Linked DNA regions of Mesorhizobium onobrychidis. Each later gene encodes a partner of the first gene's protein in a complex. Links are inferred from orthologs where the notes say so. Each region holds a gene or a part of one and is shown on either strand. Other genes may lie near its edges.

Region 1 (9,825 bases):
GCCGCGGCAGCGGCGCGCACAGCAGCACTGGTTAAAGCACCAATCGCATCAGCGGTCGGCCCGCCTTGCGCTCGACCAGCCTCTCGAAGCCGGCTTTCTCGAAGACCCGCGACGAGCCGACGAACAGCCCGATCGAACGCGAATCTTTCGACAGGTCGATCGGACACGCCTCGACCAGCCGCGCGCCATTCTGGCGAGCAAACTCGATGCCGCCTTCGACCAGCCGGTGCGTCACGCCCCTGCCGCGCGCCTTGACGCGGATGAAGAAGCAAGAGATCGCCCAGACGCCCGGATCCGTGGCGTCGGCAGGATCGACCGGCGCCGACCCCCTGCCCTTATTGTTCCATTCGGGCACGTCGGCGCGCGGGCCGATCTGCATCCAGCCGACCGCCTTGCCATCCTCGAACGCCAGCAGGCCCGGTGGTGGCCCGGCCTCGATCCGCGCCTTGATGTGGTCCTTGTTGCGCTCCCGGTCGCTGGCGCGGCGCGCTGCCGGCGACAGCCGGAAATGTGTGCACCAGCAGCCGTAGCAGGCGCCTTGCTTACCGAAAAGATCTTCGAAATCAGCCCAAAGCTCAGGCACCAGCGGCGCTATGGTCGTATTCATGAGCTCTCTCCCGGCCCACCGCCTTGTCGTGGCGTCCGTCCTGACGTACCATTGCCTTTGTTCTCTTTATGTTCGCAGCGATGGCGGCTCCTGTCAACAATCCCGATCACGGTTTTTGCCGCGACTGTCTGACCTTTCAGCGCGGCGAGGCACGGCGCTGCGAACGCTGCGGCAGTCCACGACTTGCCCACCATCCGGAGCTCTATCGGCTGCATCTCGCCCATATCGATTGCGACGCGTTTTATGCGGCGGTCGAAAAGCGCGACAACCCGGCGCTGAAGGACCGGCCGTTGATCATCGGCGGCGGCAAGCGCGGCGTCGTCTCCACCGCTTGCTACATCGCGCGCATCCACGGGGTGCGCTCGGCGATGCCGATGTTCAAGGCGCTCGAAGCCTGTCCGGAAGCGGTCGTCATCCCGCCGGACATGGAAAAATACGCACGCGTCGGCCGCGAGGTGCGCGCCATGATGCAGGCGCTGACGCCGCTGGTCGAGCCGATCTCGATCGACGAAGCGTTTCTGGACCTTGCCGGCACTGAGCGCCTGCATGGCTTGCCGCCGGCGGTGGTGCTCGCACGCTTCGCGCTGGGCGTGGAGAAAGAGATCGGCATCACCGTTTCATCAGGCCTGTCCTACTGCAAGTTCCTGGCCAAGGTGGCGTCGGACTTTCGCAAGCCACGCGGCTTTTCGGTGATCGGCGAGGCCGAGGCGACTGGCTTTCTGGCCGAGCAGCCGGTGACGCTGATCTGGGGCGTGGGAAAAGCCTTCACCGCCACGCTTGAACGGGACGGCATCCGCACGATCGGCCAGTTGCAGCGCATGGAGCGCGGCGACCTGATGCGCCGCTACGGCGTGATGGGCGACCGCCTCTACCATCTTTCACGCGGCGAGGACGAGCGCCGCGTCCATCCCGACCAGGACGCAAAGAGCGTATCGGCAGAGACCACCTTCGACATCGACATTGATTCCCTGGATGAATTGGTTTCAGTGCTGAGGGCGCTGTCGGAAAAAGTCTCGGGACGGCTGAAGAAATCCGGCATCGCCGGGCGCACCGTCGTGCTGAAGCTGAAGACCCAGGATTTCAAGACCCGCACGCGCAATCTCCAACTCGGCGACCCGACACGGCTGGCCGACCGCATTTTTTCGACCGGGCTCGAGCTGCTGCGCAAGGAAGCGGATGGCACAAGATACCGCCTGCTCGGCATCGGTGTCAGCGATCTCTCGAATGACGAAAAGGCCGATCCGCCCGACCTCGTCGATATCCAGTCGCGCAAGCGCGCCATGGCCGAAGGCGCCATCGACACGCTGCGCGACAAGTTCGGCCGCAGGGCGGTGGAGACCGGCTACACCTTCGGCAAGGGCCGCAACGCCCACCCGCCCGAGCCGATCGAGGACTGAGCATGACCCCGAAAAGTGGAATCCGTTTTTCGGAAAAGATCATGCTCGAACAAAAAAGATAGACCGTACCGTCAGATGCGTTGCAGATCGATCCGGCTGGTCACCACGCTCTCGCCGGTTTTCGGGTCGACGTCGGTAACGGTCAGCCGCATGCCGTCCTCGCCGTTCTTCTCGACCGTCATTTGCGCCTTGCGATCGCCGTTGACCTCCTTGGCCCAACGGATGCCGAGATTGATGGCATTGCCCGAACGGCTGCCGCTGAGCTGTGCCGGCCCGGTGCGGGATCCGACATAGGTGCCACTGTACTTCGCCCAGCTGGACTTCAGATCGGCACTGATGGCGCGTGTCACCACGACAAGGCCGCGGCATTTGCCATCCAGCGACAAGGAGGTCGACGTCGCGTCAGAATTGAAGCGGCAGGAGACATTCACCGTCGGCGCCTCGGTGGTTACCTTGACGGTGCCCTTGCCGGCGAAATTCCCCCGGAACGAACGGAGAAAATCGGCCTCGTCGGCATGAGCCGCGCCGGCCGCAGCCGCCAGGCAGGCGGCAAGTGCAAATCGTGCGAATGATTTCATGGGATCTCTCCTCGTTGATATCGGAACGACGATGTTTCCAACGAATTGGCTGTTGGACCAACGCCCGCCGTGACGGCAGGTTCCGCCCTCAGCATGACCGCTTTTCAACGTGCCGCCTCTGGCCCAGCCGAATGCGTCGATTAGCGGTTGCGATGAAAGTCTCGGCTTGCGACATAGCGTGCATGGCACCCTCACCGTCGATCCCCAAGGCCGCGTTCTGGATGGCGCTGTCGATCGCGTCGTTTCTGACGATGTCGGTCGCCGGCCGCGCCACGACAGCCGAGCTCAACGTCTTCCAGGTGCTGGAACTGCGCTCGGTGATCGGCCTTTTCATCCTCCTGCCGCTGGTGATGATATCAGGCGGTTTCGCGGCGATGCGCACCAAACGCCCCTTGGCCCATATCGCCCGCAATGTCGTCCATTTTGTCGGCCAGGCAGCATGGCTCTACGCCTTGACGCTGATTCCGCTGGCCGTGCTGATCTCCATCGAATTCACGACGCCGATCTGGACGGCCATTCTGGCGGTCGGCTTTCTTGGTGAAAGACTAAGCCGGCCCAGACTTGCGGCCATCGTGCTCGGGCTGATCGGCGTGCTGATCATCGTCCGTCCGGGCGTCGGCTCCGTCGATCCGGGACATGTTGTCGTGCTGGGTGCTGCGGTCTGCTTCGGTATATCTGTGGTCCTGGTCAAATCGCTGACGCGGACGGACAGCGTCGTGTCCATCATCTTCTGGATGCTGGTCATCCAGTCCGTGCTCGGCCTTGTCCCGGCGCTCTACGAATGGCGCAACCCGCCGCTCGAACTGTGGCCGTGGCTCCTGCTGATCGCCTTCACCGGCATGTCGTCGCATTTCTGCATGGCCCGCGCGCTCGCCTATGCCGACGCGACCGTCATCTCGCCGATGGACTTTTTGCGCGTGCCGCTGTCGGCGCTGATCGGCTGGCTGCTGTATCAGGAGCAGATCGACGCTTTCACCGCCGGCGGAGCCTTGCTGATCCTGCTGGGCAATCTGCTCAATCTGCAGAAAAAAGCGACCAAACCTGCGGAAGTGGCAGCGTCTTAGCATTTTGCAGCCAAACGTCTTCGTTTGGCGTCCGACAAAATGCGTTAAAGCAAAGAGTTAGAGCGCGGTTTTGATTCCACCAAAACCGCGCTCTAGCCTCGCATTTCAGTCGCCTTCGTCGGGGATGTTGAGGAGATGCCCGCAGGCCTTGCAGTGGACGGCGTCGGGTTCGTGCCGCTGAAGTCCGCATTGGGGCAAGGAAAAAAACACCTTGGCGGGGCGGAAGAGCGCCTGCGCCAGCCTGACGAACAGCGATATGCCGATGATCATAGTGACGATCGCGGTGAGCTTGCCGGCGATACCCGGCAGGACGATGTCGCCGAAGCCGGTCGTTGTCACCGTGGCGACGGTGAAATAAAGCGCGTCGACATAGCCTTCGAGACCGGCCCCGGTGCTGAAAAAGAAGGTGTAGACGAAGCCGGTGATGACAAGGAGGAATGTCAGGAGATTGATGACTGCATGGCTCGCCTCGCGCCATTTTTTGAGCCCGCGCATCTCGAAAAACCGCCACAGCGCGCCGCTGCGTGACAGCGACCACAGCCGCAATATGCGCAGAAAACCTAGGTTGGCCAGCGCCGAAGGCATCAGCAGCGTCAGCAGGATAAAGGCATCGACCCACGACGCCGGCTGTTTCATCAGGCGCAGCATGTCGTTGGAGGCAAGCAGCCGGGCAATCATGTCAGCGGCGACAAGTGCTGCCACAGAATAATCAAGCCAGAGGAAAGAGGACGACTCCTGGATCACCGGTGTGGCGATGAAGAAGGCGATGATGGCAAGGTCGATGACAATGGCGACCAGTTGAAACCGGAAAGCCGCGGGCGTGCGCCCGTGATAAAGTTTGCGCAGCGTGCCGCGCAGCCGCGCCAAGGCTGAAAAATCCTCCACTCCTTCCCTTTCCGGCGCCTTCATGACAACTGCGATAACGTTCGCTGCGACAGCCGTCCAGTGGGCAGAGCAGAGGGAAGCCGCTGTGGCTTGAGAACATCCGGAGCGTTTCAGACCCGCAAAGCAGTCAGACCGGTTCCGCCTCGATGATGCTGATGCGAGGTCCGGCTTCAACAATATTCGCGACCCGAAAATCCGACGCCGCAAGCAGCGACCTGAATTCTTCCGCCGTGCGCTCCTGCCCGCCCGGCATGACCAGCATGTTCAGATCGCCGAATTTTGCGCCGGCGCCTTCGTTGGGCGGCGCCAGAATGCTCTCGAGCACCAGCAGCTTGCCTTCGGGGCGCATCGCCCGGCGGCAGGTTTTCAGGATCCGGATGTTTGTGTCGTCGTCCCAGTCATGCAGGATCCATTTAAGCACAATCGCATCGGCGCCCTCGGGCACCGAGACGAAGAAATCGCCGGCGACGATGTCGCATCGATCGGATACGCCCGCGGCGTCAAAGACCGGGCCGGCCTTCGCCAGACCTGCGGCTGATCGAAAAGAATGCCGCGCTGGCCGGGATTGCGGCAGAGGATTTCGGCAAGCAGCGCGCCCTGCCCGCCCCCGACATCCATGACGACAGAGAACGGCCGGAAGTCATAGGCCGCGATCACCGCGGCGGCGACGCCACGCGACATGGCCGTCATCGCGCGGTGGAAGATGACGGACTCTTCCGGATGCCTGACGGAAATACGGCCGTCCGGCCAGAATCGCCCACGGCTCGACCGACTGCTGAACATCGGATCGCAACGCGCCGCTGAGCGGGGTCAGCGAGAACGACCGGTCTTCCGCTTCATGGAACACGCCGACCGACGCAAGGGCGCGCAGCAGCCGGTAGAGCGCCTGCGGATGAGTATTGGTCAACGCGGCCAGTTCGCCGCTGGTGCGTTTTCCGTCCTTGAGATGGTCTGCAATGCCCAGCGTGGCGGCGACGCAAATCGCCTGAGATACCTGGAAGCCATTGACCATTTTCTGGAGTTCGGCAGCGGCATCCCGCTCATCCATGACCCGCTCCCCCGGCCGCCGAAAAGACCCAGGCCGCAGAGCTCACAACACCAGCGGCATCGTCACCGGGCAATGCGACCGGGCTGGCGGAATACGGTCGTTAGCTCACACCAACTCGACTTCCACCACGCCCGGCACCGCGCGCATGGCCGACGCAATCTGCGGCGAGACGCGGTAACGGTTGGGCAGTTCGATCTCGACCTCGCCTTGCGCCTCATCCTTGATAACGATAATGCTCACCTGACTGTCGCCGCGCTGGGTCAGCTGCGATTGAATCGCCGACGCGGGTCGGTCATCTCTGACAAAGATGCGCAAGGCTTTTTGGATGCGACTTGCCTCGTCCTCCAGAGACTGCACGGTCTGGATGCGCAGATTGACGCCTTCTGGCCTGTCCTCGGCCGAAACGGTGATCACCACCGAACGGCCGGGCTCGAGCAGGTCGCGATACTGCGCCAGCCCCTCGGAAAACAGCACTGCTTCATACTGGCCCGACGTGTCGGAGAACTGCACGACGCCCATCTTGTTGCCGGTGCGCGTCTTGCGCTCCTGCTTGGTGGTGACGGTGCCGGCAAGCCGCCCGGCGGCAGCACCCCGTTTGACGGCCGCCGAGAACTCGGCCCAGTTCTGCACCCGCATCTTCTGCAGCGCCGCCTTGTATTCGTCCAGCGGATGAGCCGAGAGATAGAAGCCGACCACCTGGAATTCACGGTGCAGGCGGTCGGCGGCAAGCCACGGGTCGGTCGCCGGCAGATTGAGCGCCTGCGACTGCGCGCCGAGCGAGGCGCCAAAAATGTCGTGCTGGCCCGATATTGCATTCTGCTGCGCCAGCGACGCCAGCCCCATCATCCGCTCGACGCCGGCCATCATCGCGGCGCGGTCGTGGCCGAAGCAGTCGAGCGCGCCGGCCATGATCAGGCTTTCGAAGACCCGCTTGCCGACGATCTTCGGATCGACCCTTTCGCAGAAATCGGCGAGGCTCTTGAACGGTTTTTCGCCGCGCATGGCGACGATGTGCTCGACCGCGGCGTCGCCGACGCCCTTGAGCGCGGCCAGCGAATAGAAGATTCGGTTCTCGCCGACCTCGAAGGCGCGGAAGCTTGATATCACCGACGGCGCCACGACATCGATGCCGAGGCGCAGCGCATCCTGGCGGAAATCGGCGAGCTTGTCGGTGTTGCCCATGTCGAGCGTCATCGACGCGGCCAGGAACTCGACCGGGTAGTGCGCCTTCAGATAGGCCGTCTGGTAGGAGACGACTGCATAGGCGGCGGCATGCGACTTGTTGAAACCGTAGTCGGCGAACTTTGCCAGCAGGTCGAAAATGAAGTCGGCTTGCGGCTTGCCGACGCCGCGCTCGACCGCGCCCGAAACGAAGCGTTCGCGCTGCTTGTCCATCTCGGCGCGGATCTTCTTGCCCATGGCGCGGCGCAGCAAATCGGCTTCGCCCAGCGAATAGCCGGAGAGCTCCTGCGCGATCTGCATCACCTGTTCCTGGTAGACGATGACGCCTTGCGTCTCCTTCACCAGATGGTCGATCTTCGGGTGGATCGACGCCATCTCCTCCTCGCCATGCTTTCTGGCGTTATACGTCGGTATGTTCTCCATCGGTCCCGGCCGATAGAGAGCGACCAGCGCGATGATGTCTTCGATGCAGTCGGGCCGCATGCCGATCAGCGCCTTGCGCATGCCGGCACTTTCCACCTGGAACACGCCGACCACTTCGCCGCGCGATAGCATGGCGTAGGTATCAGGGTCGTCGAGCGGAATGTGGGCGAGATCGATCTCGATGCCGCGGCGGCGGATCAGCTTGACCGCAGTCTCCAGCACCGTCAGCGTCTTCAGGCCGAGGAAGTCGAACTTCACCAGCCCGGCCTGCTCGACATACTTCATGTTGAACTGGGTGACCGGCATGTCGGAACGCGGGTCGCGGTACATCGGCACCAGCTCCCACAGCGGCCGGTCGCCGATGACGATGCCGGCGGCATGCGTCGAGGCGTGGCGGTAGAGCCCTTCCAGCTTCTGCGCCATGTCGAGCAGCGTCTGCACGATCGGCTCGCGCTCGGCCTCTTCGGCAAAGCGCGGTTCGTTGGCGATGGCGTCGGCGAGCTTGACCGGATTGGCCGGGTTCGACGGCACCATCTTGGAGAGCTTGTCGACCTGGCCATAGGGCATCTGCAGCACGCGGCCAACGTCGCGCAGCACCGCGCGAGCCTGCAGCGTGCCGAAGGTGATGATCTGGCCGACCTGGTCGCGGCCGTATTTCTGCTGGACGTAGCGGATGACCTCCTCGCGCCGGTCCTGGCAGAAATCGATGTCGAAGTCGGGCATCGACACGCGGTCGGGATTGAGGAAGCGCTCGAACAGCAGCGAGAAGCGCAGCGGATCGATATCGGTGATGGTCGTCGAATACGCGACCAGCGAGCCGGCGCCCGAACCGCGGCCCGGCCCGACCGGAATGCCTTGCGCCTTCGCCCATTTGATGAAGTCGGCGACGATCAGGAAGTAGCCGGGGAACTTCATCTTCTCGATGACGCCGAGCTCAAATTCCAACCGTTCGCGATATTGTTCGACCGTGTAGCCGGGAGCCAGTCCGTGCGCGGCGAGCCGCGCCTCCAGCCCTTCATGCGCCTGTCTGGCAAGCTCCTGCGCCTCCGCCTTCACCGCCGCATCGGCATCGGCGACATCGCCGCCGGCAAAGCGCGGCAGGATCGGGTTGCGGGTCTTGGGGTAGTAGGAGCAGCGCAGCGCGATCTCGACGGTGTTGTCGATCGCTTCCGGCAGATCGGCGAACAGCCTCGCCATGTCAGCCTGGTTTCTCAGAAAATTGTCGGGCGACAGGCGGCGGCGGTTGTCGACGGCGACGACCGAACCTTCGGCGATGGCAATCAGCGCGTCATGCGCCTCATAGTCGTCGCGGGAGGAGAAAAACGCCTCGTTGGTGGCGACCAGCGGCAAGTCATTGGTATAGGCGAGGTCGACGGACGATTGCTCGATCGCCCGGTCATAACCGGAAACCCGTTCCAGCTCGACATAGAGCCGGTCGCCGAACAGCGCCTTGAGCGCCAAAAGCCGCGTCTCGGCGAGATCGCGGCGATCCTCCTTCAAGGCGTTGCCGATTGGGCCGCGCGGCCCGCCGCTGAGACAGATCAGGCCGTCGCAATGGCCTTGCAGCATCTCGGTCGTCAGATGCACGGCCTCGCCGGGCGGCGTTTCGAGATAGACCCGGCTGACCAGCCTGACCAGATTGCTGTAGCCGGCCTCGGTCGCCGCGATCAAAACCACGGGCCGCATATCCGGGCCTTGCCGCCTGCGGTCGCGCTGGCTGTCGCTGGCTTCGCCGGAAAAGGCGAGAGTGGTCTGGCAGCCGATGATCGGCTGGATGCCCTCCTTCACCGCTTTTTGCGCAAATTCGAGCGCGCCGAACAGATTGTTGGTGTCGGTGACGGCGATGGCTGGAGCCTCATCCTTGACCGCATGGCCGACAACCGTGCCGAGCTGCAATGCGCCTTCGAGCAACGAATAGGCCGAATGGACGCGCAGATGAATGAACGGGCGCGCAGGCACTTCCGGCCGCGATGCCCTCACAAGGGCCTCGCGCCGCAAGGGGTCGCGTGGAAGTGTCTCATTCGCCATGGTTTTTAGCGCCGTTTGAAAGGACTCAGTCGATGAAGATGTATTGTCCGGCACCGGACGATGCGAGTCCAGCAATTGCGACTCGAGCCTTGCAAGCTCGCGATCCGTTGCTTTGTGACGGCATTTATGCTAGGAATATATGCATGGTGCTGATTTGCGCCAACGGCCCGCCGCTAGGCGGGTTTTTGTTTTCAGCCTTACGCAAACTCCATGATCACCGCATCGACGGCGAGACTGTCGCCCGGCTTTGCCTTGAGTTTCGACACGGTGAGGTCGCGCTCGGCGCGCAGCACGTTTTCCATCTTCATCGCCTCGACCACGGCCAGCGTCTCGCCGGCCTTGACCTCCTGCCCTTCGGCAACGGCGATCGACACGACAAGGCCGGGCATCGGGCAGAGCAGCATCTTCGAGGTGTCGGGCGCCAATTTTTCCGGCATCAGCCTTTCGAGTTCGGCGGTGCGCGGCAGCATGGCGCGTGCGGTCACCGACATACCTTTCCAGGCGATGCGAAGCCCGTTCGGTACCGGCCTGATCTGCGCGGCGATTCTTCGGTCGCCGACCGTGCCGTGCCAGATGAGATCGCCCGGCCGCCAGTCGGACGTGACCGTCAGCG
Region 2 (3,895 bases), 4.0 Mb from region 1 along the record:
CGAGATGGGCAGCGATCTCGTCGAGCAGCAGGATCGGCGTCATGCCCGACATCTCGCCGGTCAGCCGGGCATGCGACAGGACCATGCCGACCAGCAGCGCCTTCTGCTCGCCGGTCGAACAGAGTTCGGCCGGCATCGCCTTGGGCCGGTGCCGCACCACGAGGTCCGAACGGTGCGGGCCGTCGAGCGTGCGCCCGGCGGCGCGGTCGCGATCGCGGCCTTCGGCAAGCGCTTGGCGGAACCGCTCCTCGACATCGACAGCCGCGGAGGTGCCGACTTCGCTTTCCAGCGCGCCGGACAGGCCGATGTCGGCTTGCGGAAACGGACCGGCACTTGGCAGCCTGTCGATCATGGCGGCGAGCAGGCGCACCAGTTCGGCACGCGCCGCGGCAATCGCCACACCGGTTTCGGCCATTTGCGTCTCGATCGCATCGAACCAGGCGCCGTCACGCGAGCCTTCGGCGAGCAGCCGATTGCGGCCGCGCATCGCTTTTTCGTAGTCGAGCGCGCGCTGGCCGTGGCCGGGATCGATCGCCAGGACCTGCCGGTCGAGAAAGCGCCTGCGGTCTGCGCCCGGCCCGGTGAACAATGCATCCATCGCCGGTGTCAGCCAGACGACGCGCAGCCATTGCAGCATGTCCTCCGCCGAGCGCGCTGCCGCGCCATTGATCCGCACCCGCCGGCCGCCCTCGCCGGCGTCGCCGCCTGCAATGCCGGTGCCGATCTCGACCGGGCCGTCCGGCCCATCGAGCCGGGCATGGATGGCAAAGCCGCCGTCGCCGCCTTCACGCGCCAGGTCGGCATAAGGTGCACGGCGCAGGCCGCGCCCCGGCGTCAGCAGGGAAATCGCTTCCAGCAGATTGGTTTTGCCGGCGCCATTGTCGCCGGAAAAAACCACGGCGCCGGGGTCGAGGCCGATCGACAGCGTTGCGTAATTGCGGAAATTCGTAAGTGACAGCTTACTTATATGAGTCTGCTGATCGGGCTCAGGCTGCTTCGCGACTCCGGTCATGACAGCAAGATGGCCTCGTTCCGGCCTATACCCGCATCGGCATCAGCACGTAGAGTGTGGTTTCGTCGGCCATATCGTGGATCAGCGTTGGCGAACCAGCGTCCGCCAGCATGAATTTTGCCTCAGTGCCAGTCAACTGGGCGGCGACGTCGAGCAGATATTTGGCGTTGAAGCCTATTTCGATCGCGTCGGACGAATAGTCCGCGGCCAGTTCCTCGGTGGCGCTGCCCGAATCCGGATTGTTGACCGCAAGCGTGACCTGGCCTTCTCCAATCGAAAGCTTCACCGCCCGGCCGCGTTCGGACGAAATGGTCGAGACGCGGTCGACGGCGGCGGCGAAACTCTGTCGGTCGATGATCAGCTTCTTGTCGTTGCCGGTGGGGATGACCCGCTGATAGTCCGGGAAGGTGCCGTCGATCAGCTTCGAGGTCAAAACGACACTGCCGATGGTGAAACGGATCTTGGTGTCGGACAATTCGGTGGTCACGGCGACGTCCGGGTCATCGACAAGCTTTTGCAGCTCGCTGACCGTCTTGCGCGGAATGATGATGCCCGGCATGCCTTCGGATCCTGCCGGCGCGTCGATCTCGGCGCGCGCCAGCCGATGGCCGTCGGTCGCTACCGAGCGCAGCTTCAGCTTGCCGTCGGCATCATGCGTGTGCAGATAGATGCCGTTCAGGTAGTAGCGCGTCTCTTCGGTGGAGATGGCGAATTGGGTCTTCTCTATCAGGCCCTTGAGCGCAACCGAATCGAGCCGGAAGATATGCGAGAATGATCCGGCCGAAAGCTCCGGGAAATCGGATTGCGGCAGGCATTGGAGACGGAAGCTCGAGCGGCCCGAGGTCACCGTCATGGCGTTGCCGTCTTCGTCGGTCTTCAGCATGACCTCCGCGCCGTCGGCGAGCTTGCGCACGATGTCGTAGAGCAGATGCGCCGGAACCGTTGTCGCTCCGCCTCGCTCGACCTTGGCAGGCGTGGCTTCGGTCACCTCCAGATCGAGGTCGGTCGCCTTCAACTCGAGGGTGGCGCCTTCGGCGCTCAGCAGCACGTTCGACAGGATCGGTATCGTGTTGCGCCGCTCGACCACGCGATGAACGTGGTTGAGCGACTTCAGGAGATTTGACCGTTCCAGGATAACACGCATGACGAAACAGGCTCGCTTGAATGAATGAGCGGGTCTCCGGCAAGCGGCACCCCGCGAAAGCTCTGAACAGGCTCAGAATCTGCACAAACTGACAGGAAAAAACCCGTAAGCGCAAGCCCGCGCTACCGGTTCGGCCCGGTTACGCGGGCTTTCTGGGGATAAAACTGGCGAAGTCCGCAAGCCGATGCTTGTCGCCGAAAAGTGCGCAGCGGTTTTGGGGCAACGACATGCATAAAAACAAAGATTTCAAGCGCGTCGCAGCCACCCAAACGCGACACGCTTTTGTTTTTCGGGCCGGTCAGGCTTGATCGTTGATCAGTCTTCTCAGCAGTTCGAGCTCCTGCGCCAGCGTGTTGTCGACGCCTGAAAGATCCTCGATCTTGCGCACGGCATGCAGCACCGTCGTGTGGTCGCGGCCACCGAAACGCCGTCCGATCTCCGGCAAGGAGCGCGGTGTCATCACCTTCGACAGGTACATGGCGACCTGCCGCGGCTTGACGATCGTACGCGTGCGCCGGTTGGACAGAAGTTCTGTCTTCGAAACATTGTAGTGGCGCGCGACGATGCGCTGGATGTCTTCGATGCGCACCCGCTTCGGCTCGCCCGAACGATAGATGTGGCCGAGGATCTCGTCGATGCGGTCGATGGTGATCTGCGGTTCGAACGACTGGCGGAACAGAAGCTGGTTGAACGCACCTTCCAGTTCGCGTCCGCTGCCGGTCACCGTGCGGGCGACGTGGTTGAGGATCTCCTCCGAGATGTCGAGCGAAGCATCGTCGGCCTTTGCGGTGGCAAGGCGCAGCTTGAGCATGCCGATGCGCATGGCGAAATCCGGCGCCGACATTTCGAGCGCGACGCCGCCGTTGAGGCGCGAGCGGACGCGGGGCTCCAGCGATTCCAGTTCCGACGGCGGCCGGTCGGCGGCAACCACCACCTGCTTGGCGCTGTCGAGCAGCATGTTGATCAGATGGCAGAATTCATGCTGGATCGACTTGCCTTGCAGGAACTGCATGTCGTCGATGATGAGGAGGTCGATGTCGCGCAGCTGCTCCTTCAGCGTCAGCGCATTGTTGTCGCGGATCGCGGTGGCGAACCGCCACATGAAATATTCGGCTGTGAGATAGACGACGCGCGACTTTGGATTCTGTTTCAGCGATTCCGCCGCGATCGCCTGCAGCAGGTGCGTCTTGCCCAGCCCCACCGTCGCGTGAAGAAAGAGCGGATTGAAGCGCACCGCGCTCGACTGCGATTCCGCCACCGCTTTGGCGGCGGCAAACGCCACCCGGTTCGACGGTCCCTCGATAAAGGAGCCGAACGTGTAGCGCGGGTCAAGCGGCGAACCGAGCACATTGTGCCGGAACTCGGTCTCTGCAGGCATTCCCGGGCGAGGTGCCGGTATCCGCTCCAGCCTGCCGGGGCCTGCTGTTCCCGCGGCCAGCGCCGTTTGCGCTTGCCTCGTCATCTTGCGCGCCGGGACCACTTCGGGCTCGACGCCGTTGCGCCCCGGGCGGGTAGCGGTGCGCACGACGATCTCGATCTTGAGGATTTCAGGATCCTCGTGCTTCCACAGCTCGGCGATGAGGTCGAGATAGTGGCCGTTGATCCACGAGCGCAGGAAGGCGGTGGGCACCGAGATGCGGACAATGCCCCGGGACGCCTCGGCGACCTTCATGCGTCCGAACCAGCTCGAGTAGACTTCGGTTCCCAGACGCGCCTTTAACTGGGCCTTGACCCGGTCG

The links.
Region 2: the proteins of IHQ72_RS19950 (region 1) and dnaN are in contact, whole or in part, in a solved structure (PDB 1OK7), measured with the Escherichia coli proteins. The link is inferred for Mesorhizobium onobrychidis from one-to-one orthologs.

What each region holds. Positions count from the first base shown.
Region 1 is NZ_CP062229.1:4,007,210-4,017,034, reverse strand. The notes cover bases 1-2,839. They hold IHQ72_RS19950 (DNA polymerase IV), read left to right. Parts: upstream 1-675; coding sequence 676-2,004; downstream 2,005-2,839. Other genes in these bases: IHQ72_RS19940 (DMT family transporter), read left to right, coding at 2,765-2,839; IHQ72_RS19945 (hypothetical protein), read right to left, coding at 2,076-2,582; IHQ72_RS19955 (GNAT family N-acetyltransferase), read right to left, coding at 32-607. Outside these bases: more of IHQ72_RS19940, read left to right, coding at 2,840-3,646; IHQ72_RS19935 (potassium channel family protein), read right to left, coding at 3,752-4,555; IHQ72_RS19925 (methyltransferase family protein), read right to left, coding at 5,172-5,579; dnaE (DNA polymerase III subunit alpha), read right to left, coding at 5,685-9,212; IHQ72_RS19915 (acetyl-CoA carboxylase biotin carboxylase subunit), read right to left, coding at 9,410-9,825. UniProt on the Escherichia coli protein: Poorly processive, error-prone DNA polymerase involved in translesion repair and untargeted mutagenesis. Copies undamaged DNA at stalled replication forks, which arise in vivo from mismatched or misaligned primer ends.
Region 2 is NZ_CP062229.1:33-3,927, reverse strand. Bases 98-2,980 are described here. They hold dnaN (DNA polymerase III subunit beta), read right to left. Parts: upstream 2,157-2,980; coding sequence 1,038-2,156; downstream 98-1,037. Other genes in these bases: recF (DNA replication/repair protein RecF), read right to left, coding at 98-1,012. Outside these bases: more of recF, read right to left, coding at 1-97. UniProt on the Escherichia coli protein: Confers DNA tethering and processivity to DNA polymerases and other proteins. Acts as a clamp, forming a ring around DNA (a reaction catalyzed by the clamp-loading complex) which diffuses in an ATP-independent manner freely and bidirectionally along dsDNA.